2 regions of the Streptomyces sp. NPDC001393 genome follow, and region 2 is predicted to be linked to the other one. Evidence: riboswitches for the same ligand, from Rfam matches in the RefSeq annotation. Region 2 holds a riboswitch; the other holds the start of a gene.
What was found. A riboswitch is a leader RNA that binds a small molecule or an ion and turns the genes downstream of it on or off. The one in region 2 is predicted to bind S-adenosylmethionine.

Region 1: it holds a riboswitch for S-adenosylmethionine, as region 2 does, so the genes downstream of both, ACWC2T_RS02750 (aminotransferase class V-fold PLP-dependent enzyme) here and thrC (threonine synthase) in region 2, are expected to answer to the same signal.

Annotation. Positions count from the first base shown of each region.
Region 1 covers NZ_JBSFIH010000001.1:593,897-598,267, reverse strand. The annotation lists gene ACWC2T_RS02765 (hypothetical protein) at 25-264, opposite strand; gene ACWC2T_RS02760 (rhomboid family intramembrane serine protease) at 420-1,163, shown strand; gene ACWC2T_RS02755 (Lrp/AsnC family transcriptional regulator) at 1,160-1,441, shown strand; gene ACWC2T_RS02750 (aminotransferase class V-fold PLP-dependent enzyme) at 1,480-2,841, opposite strand; SAM riboswitch class IV at 3,002-3,118, opposite strand; gene trpD (anthranilate phosphoribosyltransferase) at 3,418-4,371, opposite strand, start outside.
Region 2 covers NZ_JBSFIH010000029.1:90,455-94,825, reverse strand. The annotation lists gene groL (chaperonin GroEL) at 1-75, opposite strand, end outside; gene ACWC2T_RS27770 (cold-shock protein) at 459-665, opposite strand; gene ACWC2T_RS27765 (MoaD/ThiS family protein) at 1,098-1,373, opposite strand; gene thrC (threonine synthase) at 1,370-2,653, opposite strand; SAM riboswitch class I at 2,671-2,835, opposite strand; gene ACWC2T_RS27755 (glucosyl-3-phosphoglycerate synthase) at 2,965-3,909, shown strand; gene ACWC2T_RS27750 (alpha,alpha-trehalose-phosphate synthase (UDP-forming)) at 3,983-4,371, shown strand, end outside.

The DNA of each region.
Region 1 (4,371 bases), on a different contig from region 2:
TCGACTTCTTCGGGGCCGCTCCGCTCAGGAGCCGGCACCCGGCCTGTCCACGAGTTCCACCTGATCCACCGCGTTGCACCAGCGGCACCGCACCGACTCGATGGTCTCACTGACCACCTGCCGCTCCTCCACGGTCGGCTCGCCCGCCAGATCGAGGTGGACGTACTCGACGACCTTCGAGGAACGCGTCACGTCGAACCGCGTGAGGTTGCCGCACAGGGTGCAGCGCCATCGGGTGGTCGCGGTCGGCAGGGGAACCGTCATCGTGGCTGTCCGCTTCCTTCTGGTAGTCGCTCGTCGCGCCGCCGGCCGACGCGTGTGGCGGTAACCCTACGGCCTGGCGGGGACTCGCCGCTGGTCCGTCCAAGGCGGCGAGGCGGTCTGTCGGCTTGCGTCCCGTTACGTCATGCTCTGTATTCATGATCAGCGAGTGGAGCACGGCGGCCGGCAGGACCCTCAGAGCGGTCCGGAGCTCATCAGCACCCATGACGTACGGCCTCATCGCCCTGTGCTGCCTGCTCTTCGTCCTGGGCCCGGCCTCGGGGCTCACCCCGGGATACGGTTCCGGGGACGGCCTGCTCGCCGCGCAGCGGGCGTACTTCCGGCGCTGGGGCGTGGTGCCGGCCGAGCTGTTCGCCAGGCCGCTGCGCGAGGTCCTGACCCCCGCCACGGCCCTGTTCGTACACGGCAGCTGGGTGCACCTGCTCGGCAACATGCTCTTCCTCTTCGTCTTCGGCGTGATGACCGAGGAGCGGATGGGCCGGGTCGAGTTCACTCTCTTCTACGTCGGCTGCGGCTGTCTCGCCCTGCTCGGCTACGCGGCCGCCAACGCCGCCTCCGAGCAGTCGCTGGTGGGCGCCTCCGGGGCGATCTCGGCGGTCCTCGGAGCGTTCCTCTACCTGTTCCCCCGTGCCCGTGTCACCAGTCTTCTGCCGTTCCTGTTCTTCCTGCCACTGCGCTTTCCCGCGTGGATCGTGCTGCCGTTCTGGGCGGCCCTGCAGTGGGCGGCGGCGGAGCAGAGCTCGGGCGGCCCCGGGGTGGCCTATCTGGCCCACCTCATCGGCTTCGGCCTGGGCTTCGGCTACGCGTGGGTGCGGTACGGCCGGGCGGCTAGAGTGAAAGCCGCCCCTGCTCAGGCCCCCGAGGGAGAGAACCAGCCGTGATCACCGCGATCGTCCTGATCAAGACCAGCGTGGACCGGATCCCCGAGATCGCGGAGCAGATCGCTTCGCTGGAGTCGGTGAGCGAGGTCTTCTCCGTCACGGGCACATATGACCTGATCGCGATGGTCCGGGTGCGGCAGCACGAGGATCTCGCCGATGTCATCCCCGGCCGGATCAGCAAGATCCCGGGCGTCGAGGCCACCGACACGCACGTCGCCTTCCGCACCTACTCCCAGCACGACCTGGAGGCGGCCTTCTCGATCGGTCTGGACAACTGACCGTCGAAAAGACCGCCTGAGCGTCCGCGGGGCGCCGATCACACCGCCGGGACGCAGCGGCCGTCCTCCGTCCGGTACGTCCACTTCGCACCGTCGGTCACCAGCTCCCGCACCGCCGTCAGGAAACGCTCCACGTGCTCGTCGGGGGTGCCCGCGCCGAAGCTCACGCGGATGGCGTTGAGGGACTTCTCCCCCGGCGCGGCCTCGGGGGCCCCGCACTCGCCCTGGGTCTGGGGGTCGGTGCCGAGGAGGGTGCGGACCAGGGGGTGGGCGCAGAAGAGGCCGTCGCGGACGCCGATGCCGTACTCGGCGGAGAGCGCGGCGGCGAAGTGGGAGCTGTTCCAGCCCTCGACGACGAAGGAGATGACACCGACGCGCGGGGCGTCGTCGCCGAAGAGGGAGAGCACCTTCACCTGGGGGATCTCGGCAAGGCCGGCCCGGACCCGGCGGACGAGGTGCTGCTCCCGGGCCACCAGGGTGTCCCAGCCGGCCTCGGTCAGCGCCTTGCAGGCCGACGCGATGGAGTAGGCGCCGATCACATTGGGCGAGCCCGCTTCGTGCCGTGCGGCGCTGTCGTGCCACTCCACCTCCACGCCGCCGTCCTGACGCCGGGTCACCTTGCGGCTGGCGCCCCCGCCGGCCAGGTACGGCTCGGCCGCGCGCAGCCAGTCGGCGCGGCCGGCCAGAACGCCGGAGCCGAAGGGGGCGTACAGCTTGTGACCCGAGAAGGCGACCCAGTCGACGTCCAGGTCACGCAGGGACACGGGGTGGTGCGGGGCCAGCTGGGCGGCGTCCAGGACGATGCGGGCGCCGTGGGCGTGCGCCGCCGCGGCCAGTTCGCGCACCGGCCACAGCTCGCCGGTCACGTTGGAGGCGCCGGTGACGCAGACGAGGGCCGGGCCGTGGGGGTCCCGGTCGGCGAGGGCCCGCTCCAGGGTCGCCACGGCCTGCTGCGGAGTGCGCGGGGCGTCGAGGTAGGTGACGCGCGCGTCCTGCCAGGGCAGCAGGGAGGCGTGGTGCTCGGTCTCGAAGACGAAGACCTGGCAGTCGGCGGGGAGCGCGCGGGCCAGCAGGTTCAGGGAGTCGGTGGTGGAGCGGGTGAAGACCACCTGGTCGGCGGGGCGGCAGCCGAGGAAGTCGGCGACCGTCCTGCGGGCGTTCTCGAAGAGGTCGGTGGAGAGCTGGGAGAGGTAGCCGGCGCCACGGTGGACGCTGCCGTAGTACGGCGCGTAGGCGGCCACGTCGTCCCAGACGCGCTGCAGGGCAGGGGCGCTGGCCGCGTAGTCGAGGGCCGCGTAGGTGACCTCGCCGCCGGTGACGAGCGGGACGGTGACATCCCGGCCCAGAACCGGCAGAGGGGCACAAACGGACTGGTCGGCGGCAGCGGTGAAGACAGACATGGGGAACTCCCGTGAGGACGTACGCGAAGACACGTACGGGAAGAAGAGAAAAGGGGTGTGCGGAGGCGGGGCTCTGCGGCCCTATCGCATTCGCTTGCTCACGGAAGGCTCCCTCGATGACCAGGACCCCTGGTCCCGCGCTCTCGTCGAGCGCGCGAGGGGTCCGCGCTTGCCGTAGACCTCGCTGCCTACGGCCTGGTCTTCACCCGGGGCACCCCGCCACGGACGGAGGGTTGCCGGACAGCCGGCCGGGGCCGAATGGCTGTCACTCATGACCTGGTGCAGAAACGTACGGTAAATGATCGTCGCCCCGCAACCCGTGTCCGGATCGCGGGACGACCACCGGCGGCGGCCAGCGCCCCGGCAGGCAACGTTCGCCCCGTCGCGACGCCCGGCACGCTCCCCCACTGCCTTAAGGGCGTGGGAGGTGCCCCCACTCGCCGCACCGGGCACAAGCCCAAGTACATCCAGTACGAGGACTTGCACCCGGCACTCCCCCAGCCTTCGGCCGGGGGGGACCCCCAGAGCACGCACCGGACGCCGCTCCTTGACGGGCAAACGTTGCCTGCCGGGGCACTAGGCGTTGCTCGCCGCCACCCACCGTTCCAGCGTCCGCTTCGCCGCGCCCGAGTCGATGGATTCGGCGGCCTGGGCCATGCCGGCCCGCAGCTGGTCGGCGAGCGAGGCGTCCGTCGGGTGCAGGGCCACCAGGGCCGCCGCGGAGTTCAGCAGCACGGCGTCCCGTACCGGGCCCTGCTCGCCGTCCAGCAGACGGCGGGCGACCTCGGCGTTGTGCGACGGGTCGCCGCCGCGCAGCGCCTCCACGGGAACGAGGTCGATGCCGACGTCCCGCGGGTCGAAGGTCTCCTCGGTGACCTTGCCGTCCCGGACCACCCAGACGTGGGACGTGGATGTCGTGGTCAGCTCGTCCAGCCCGTCGTCGCCGCGGAAGACCAGCGAGGAGTTGCCGCGCTCCGCGAGCACGCCCGCGACGATCGGCGCCTCACGGGCGACGGCCACGCCGACCGCCTGGGCCCGCACCTTCGCCGGGTTGGTCAGCGGACCGAGCAGGTTGAACACCGTACGGATGCCCAACTGGCCGCGTGCGGCGCCCACATGACGCAGCGCGGGGTGGAACTTCACCGCGAAGCAGAAGGTGATGCCGGCCTCCTCCGCGACCTCGGCCACCCGCCGGGGCGTGAGGTCGAGGTTGACGCCCAGCTTCGCCAGGACGTCGGAGGATCCGGAGGCGGAGGACGCGGCGCGGTTGCCGTGCTTGACGACCTTCGCGCCCGTGCCGGCGACGACCAGTGACGACATCGTGGAGATGTTCACCGTCTTCGCCCCGTCGCCGCCGGTGCCGACGATGTCGACGGTGGGGCCGGGCACCTCGATCACGTTCGCGTGCTGGTACATCGTGCGGACCAGACCGGTGATCTCCTGCACCGTCTGCCCCTTGGCCCGCAGCGCCACCGCGAACCCCGCGATCTGCGCGTCGGTCGCCTCGCCGCGCATGATCCGGTCCATCGC
Region 2 (4,371 bases):
GGCGTCCGCGAGCTGGTTCATGCCGCGCTCGAGGCCGCGCCGCGCCTCCTCGTCGAACGCGATGATCTTGGCCATGTGAAGTGGTCCCTCCAGGACTGGGGGTGATTCCTTCGGACCGCGCCCGCGCCCGCGACGGACGGCTCGCCGGCCTCGTGGTTCCTTGCCCCACCCGGCCTGCGGGCCTCACCGACCCGGTCCTTCACTGTCACTCTCACCTTCAGAGTGCTAACGCCAATGATTAGCACTCGGCATGCACGAGTGCAAGGCGCACCCGCGAAGCGGGTTCCTTGAGGGGTGGTGGTCGGGCGACGGGTGGGCGCAAGCGCCCGGGGTGTACGGCACCCGGGTCAGCCGCCCGCGAACACGGGCACGCCGGGCACGGCGAAGGGCCCGCACCCCGAGCGGGGTGCGGGCCCTTCGAAGAAACAGAAGAACGTCGCTGTCAGTCGACGCGTGCTTCAGCTGGTCGCCAGCCGGACCATGTCCGCCTGCGGGCCCTTCTGGCCCTGCGAGATCTCGAAGTCGACCCGCTGCCCCTCTTCCAGGGTGCGGTAACCGTCCATCTGGATCGCGCTGTAGTGGACGAAAACATCCGCACCACCGTCGACCGCGATGAAGCCGTACCCCTTCTCCGCGTTGAACCACTTGACGGTGCCCTGAGCCATGCCTAACTCCCCTATTACTGGCCCTTGCACAGATCCACACTTCGCGGATCCGGGTCAGACCTCACCCCCCATCGGTCGGGGGCGTGCGCCGGAACGCGTCGACCGCGGCTGAATGTATCTGTCCAACTGCCGTCTGCAACAGGTCAATCGGACGAGAATTCTGGACGGGAACGGTCCGGAATGTGGTGAGAATTCATCCGACTTCGGGGCAAGTCGGGCCTCTCAAACCGTCACAAAAGCCGCATAAAACCCGTCGACTTTGGCCGCTTCTTGTCGGGCGTCCGGCATGAATACAGGGTCCTCGACCGGTCGGCCCGTGAGCGCGTTCCCCAACTCTACCGCGCTCAATCACACAGAATTGCCCCCTCCGCTTCTCTCACGGAGGAGGCAATTCGATGAACAACGCGTAACCGAAGTTACCCAAGGTAACGATCAGCCGCCGGCAACGGCCGGAATGATGGAAACGCCGGCGCCGTCCGGGGTGGCGGTCTCAAGGCCCTGCTCGAAGCGGACGTCGTCGTCGTTGACGTAGACGTTGACGAACCGGCGCAGCTTGCCCTGGTCGTCCAGGACGCGCGCGGCGATCCCGGTGTGGTTCTTCTCCAGGTCCTCGATGACCTCGGCGAGGGTCGCGCCCTCGGCGCTGACCTCCGCCTGGCCACCGGTGTAGGTGCGCAGGATGGTGGGGATGCGAACGGTCACGCTCATGCGAGGCCAGCCTCTCGGAAGGAGTCCAGGTTCGGGCGGATGGTAGCGGTGAGGCCGGTGCCGGCCACCGCGTCCAGCGTCTTCAGGCCGTCGCCGGTGTTGAGGACCACCGTGGTCTTCGTCGGGTCCAGGACGCCGTCCTTGAGCAGCTTGCGGGTGACGCCGACGGTCACGCCGCCCGCCGTCTCCGCGAAGATGCCCTCGGTGCGGGCCAGCAGCCTGATGGCGTCGACGACCTCCTCGTCCGTCACGTCCTCCACGGCACCGCCGGTGCGGCGGGCGATGTCCAGGACGTACGGTCCGTCGGCCGGGTTGCCGATGGCGAGGGACTTGGCGATGGTGTTCGGCTTCTGGGGACGGACCACGTCGTGCCCGGCCTTGAAGGCGGTGGACACCGGCGAGCAGCCCTCGGCCTGCGCACCGAAGATCTTGTACGGCCTGTCCTCGACGAGACCGAGCTTGATCAGCTCCTGCAGACCCTTGTCGATCTTCGTGAGCTGGGAGCCGGAGGCGATCGGGACCACGATCTGGTCCGGGAGCCGCCAGCCGAGCTGCTCGCAGATCTCGTACGCCAGGGTCTTGGAGCCCTCCGCGTAGTACGGCCGCAGGTTGACGTTGACGAAGCCCCAGCCCTCGCCGGCCGGGTCGCCGATCAGCTCGGAGCAGAAGCGGTTCACGTCGTCGTAGTTGCCCTCGATGCCGACGAGGTCGCCGCCGTAGATCGCGGCCATGACGACCTTGCCCTGCTCCAGGTCGTGCGGGATGAACACGCAGGAGCGGAAGCCGGCCCTCGCCGCGGCCGCGCCGACGGCGCCGGCGAGGTTCCCGGTGGAGGAGCAGGACAGGGTGGTGAAGCCGAAGGCGCGGGCGGCCTCCAGGGCCTGGGCGACCACGCGGTCCTTGAAGGAGTGGGTCGGGTTGCCGGAGTCGTCCTTGACGAACAGGCCCCCGGTGACGCCGAGTTCGGCGGCGAGGTTGTCGGCCTTGACGAGCTTGGTCCAGCCGGGGTTCAGGTTCGGCTTGTCGGCCACGTCGGCCGGGACCGGCAGCAGCGGCGCGTACCGCCAGATGTTCGCGGGGCCGGCCTCGATACGGCGGCGCAGCTCTTCGGTGTCGTAGGCGGAGAAGTCGTAGGCGATTTCCAGCGGGCCGAAACACTCCTCGCAGGCGAACACCGGGCCGAGGGAGACGCGGTGCCCGCACTCGCGACAGCTCAGGGCCGCGGCGGGACCGAGGTCGACGGTGGAATCGGTGGAGCTTGCAACTGTCTGCACAGCCATGGAGGCGAGGCCCTTTCTCCTCATCTTCCTCACGACGCATCTCGCCGTGAGACGGATTTGGCACCTTCCCTAGCCGGGAGCCTCGCGGAGCGATCGCGCCTGTTCAGGCCGAGCTACGAGTACCGACTGGAGGGTTGCCGGGGCTTCATCGGGCCGTGTCCCTCTGCCCCTCTGGATGAGCGGTATGCGGTTGTGGACGCGCGCTGACCCCCGACATGCGATGGTCACCGGCGTTGTTCAAGACTGTAACCGAAGGCCGGGACAGTTGAGATAGTCGTCCGAACCGCGAGACACGTGAGGAGCCGCTGACTGTGCTGGAAGAAGTCGAGCGCTGGCTGGCCACCCGCTCCTGGTCCGTGACCGATCGCCCGCTGCACAAGATCCTGGCGGCCAAGCAGCGCACCGGCCAGTCGGTCTCGGTCGTGCTGCCCGCGCTCAACGAGGAGGAGACGGTCGGCGACATCGTCGCGGTCATCCGGCACGACCTCGTGGAGCAGGTTCCGCTCGTCGACGAGATCGTGGTGGTCGACTCCGGCTCCACCGACCGCACCTCCGAGGTCGCCGCCGCGGCGGGCGCGCGGGTCGTTCACCGGGACGAGATCCTGCCCCGTATCCCCTCCGTTCCCGGAAAGGGGGAGGTGCTGTGGCGCTCGCTCCTGGTGACCACCGGGGACATCGTCTGTTTCATCGACGCGGACCTGAGGGAGTTCTCCTCCGACTTCGTCTCCGGGATCGTCGGCCCGCTGCTCACCGAGCCGGGCGTGGACCTGGTCAAGGCGATGTACGACCGTCCGCTCGCCGGGTCGGCCGGTCAGGGCGGCCGGGTGACCGAGCTGATGGCCCGCCCGCTGCTGAACATGCACTGGCCGCAGCTGGCCGGATTCGTGCAGCCGCTGGGCGGCGAGTACGCGGCCCGGCGCAGCCTGCTGGAACAGCTCCCCTTCCCTGTCGGCTACGGCGTGGAGCTGGGCATGCTGGTGGACGCCCTGCACCTGGTGGGGCTGGACGCGCTGGGGCAGGTGGACGTGGGCGTGCGCAAGCACCGCCACCAGGACGGGCAGGCGCTCGGCCGGATGGCCGCGGCGATCTACCGCACGGCCCAGCTGCGGCTGGCCCGCGGCCATCTGATCCGCCCGTCCCTCACCCAGTTCGAGCGCGGCGAGGACGGTTTCGAGCCACGCACCTACTCGGTGGACACCGAGGAACGGCCGCCGATGGCGGAGATCGCCGAGTACGCCGAGCGCCGGGTGGCCTGAGTTCGTGTACGGCTGTGGCACCCCGGCGTGCCCGTACGTTTGAGCGTTTCCGGGCCGGGCTAGGTTGAGGACCATGGCTTCCACGCAGGGTGCTGCCGAGAGAGCTCAGGTGCTGGTCGCGTCCAACCGCGGCCCGGTTTCGTACACGGTGGACGACAGCAGCTCGCTGCACGCCAGGCGGGGCGGCGGCGGGCTGGTGTCCGGGCTGTCGGCCATCGGGCCGGACGCGGACTCCCTGTGGGTGTGCGCGGCGCTCGGCGACGGGGACCGGGAGGCCGTACGGCGGGCGGGCGGCGGGCTGCTGCCGGGCGAGGACGCCGGCGGGCAGCGGGTGCGGATGCTGGACATCGACGCACAGGTCCACTCGGACGCCTACAACGGCATCGCCAACTCGGTGCTCTGGTTCGTCCACCACATGCTGTACCAGACCCCGCTGGAGCCGGTCTTCGACGCGGGGTTCCG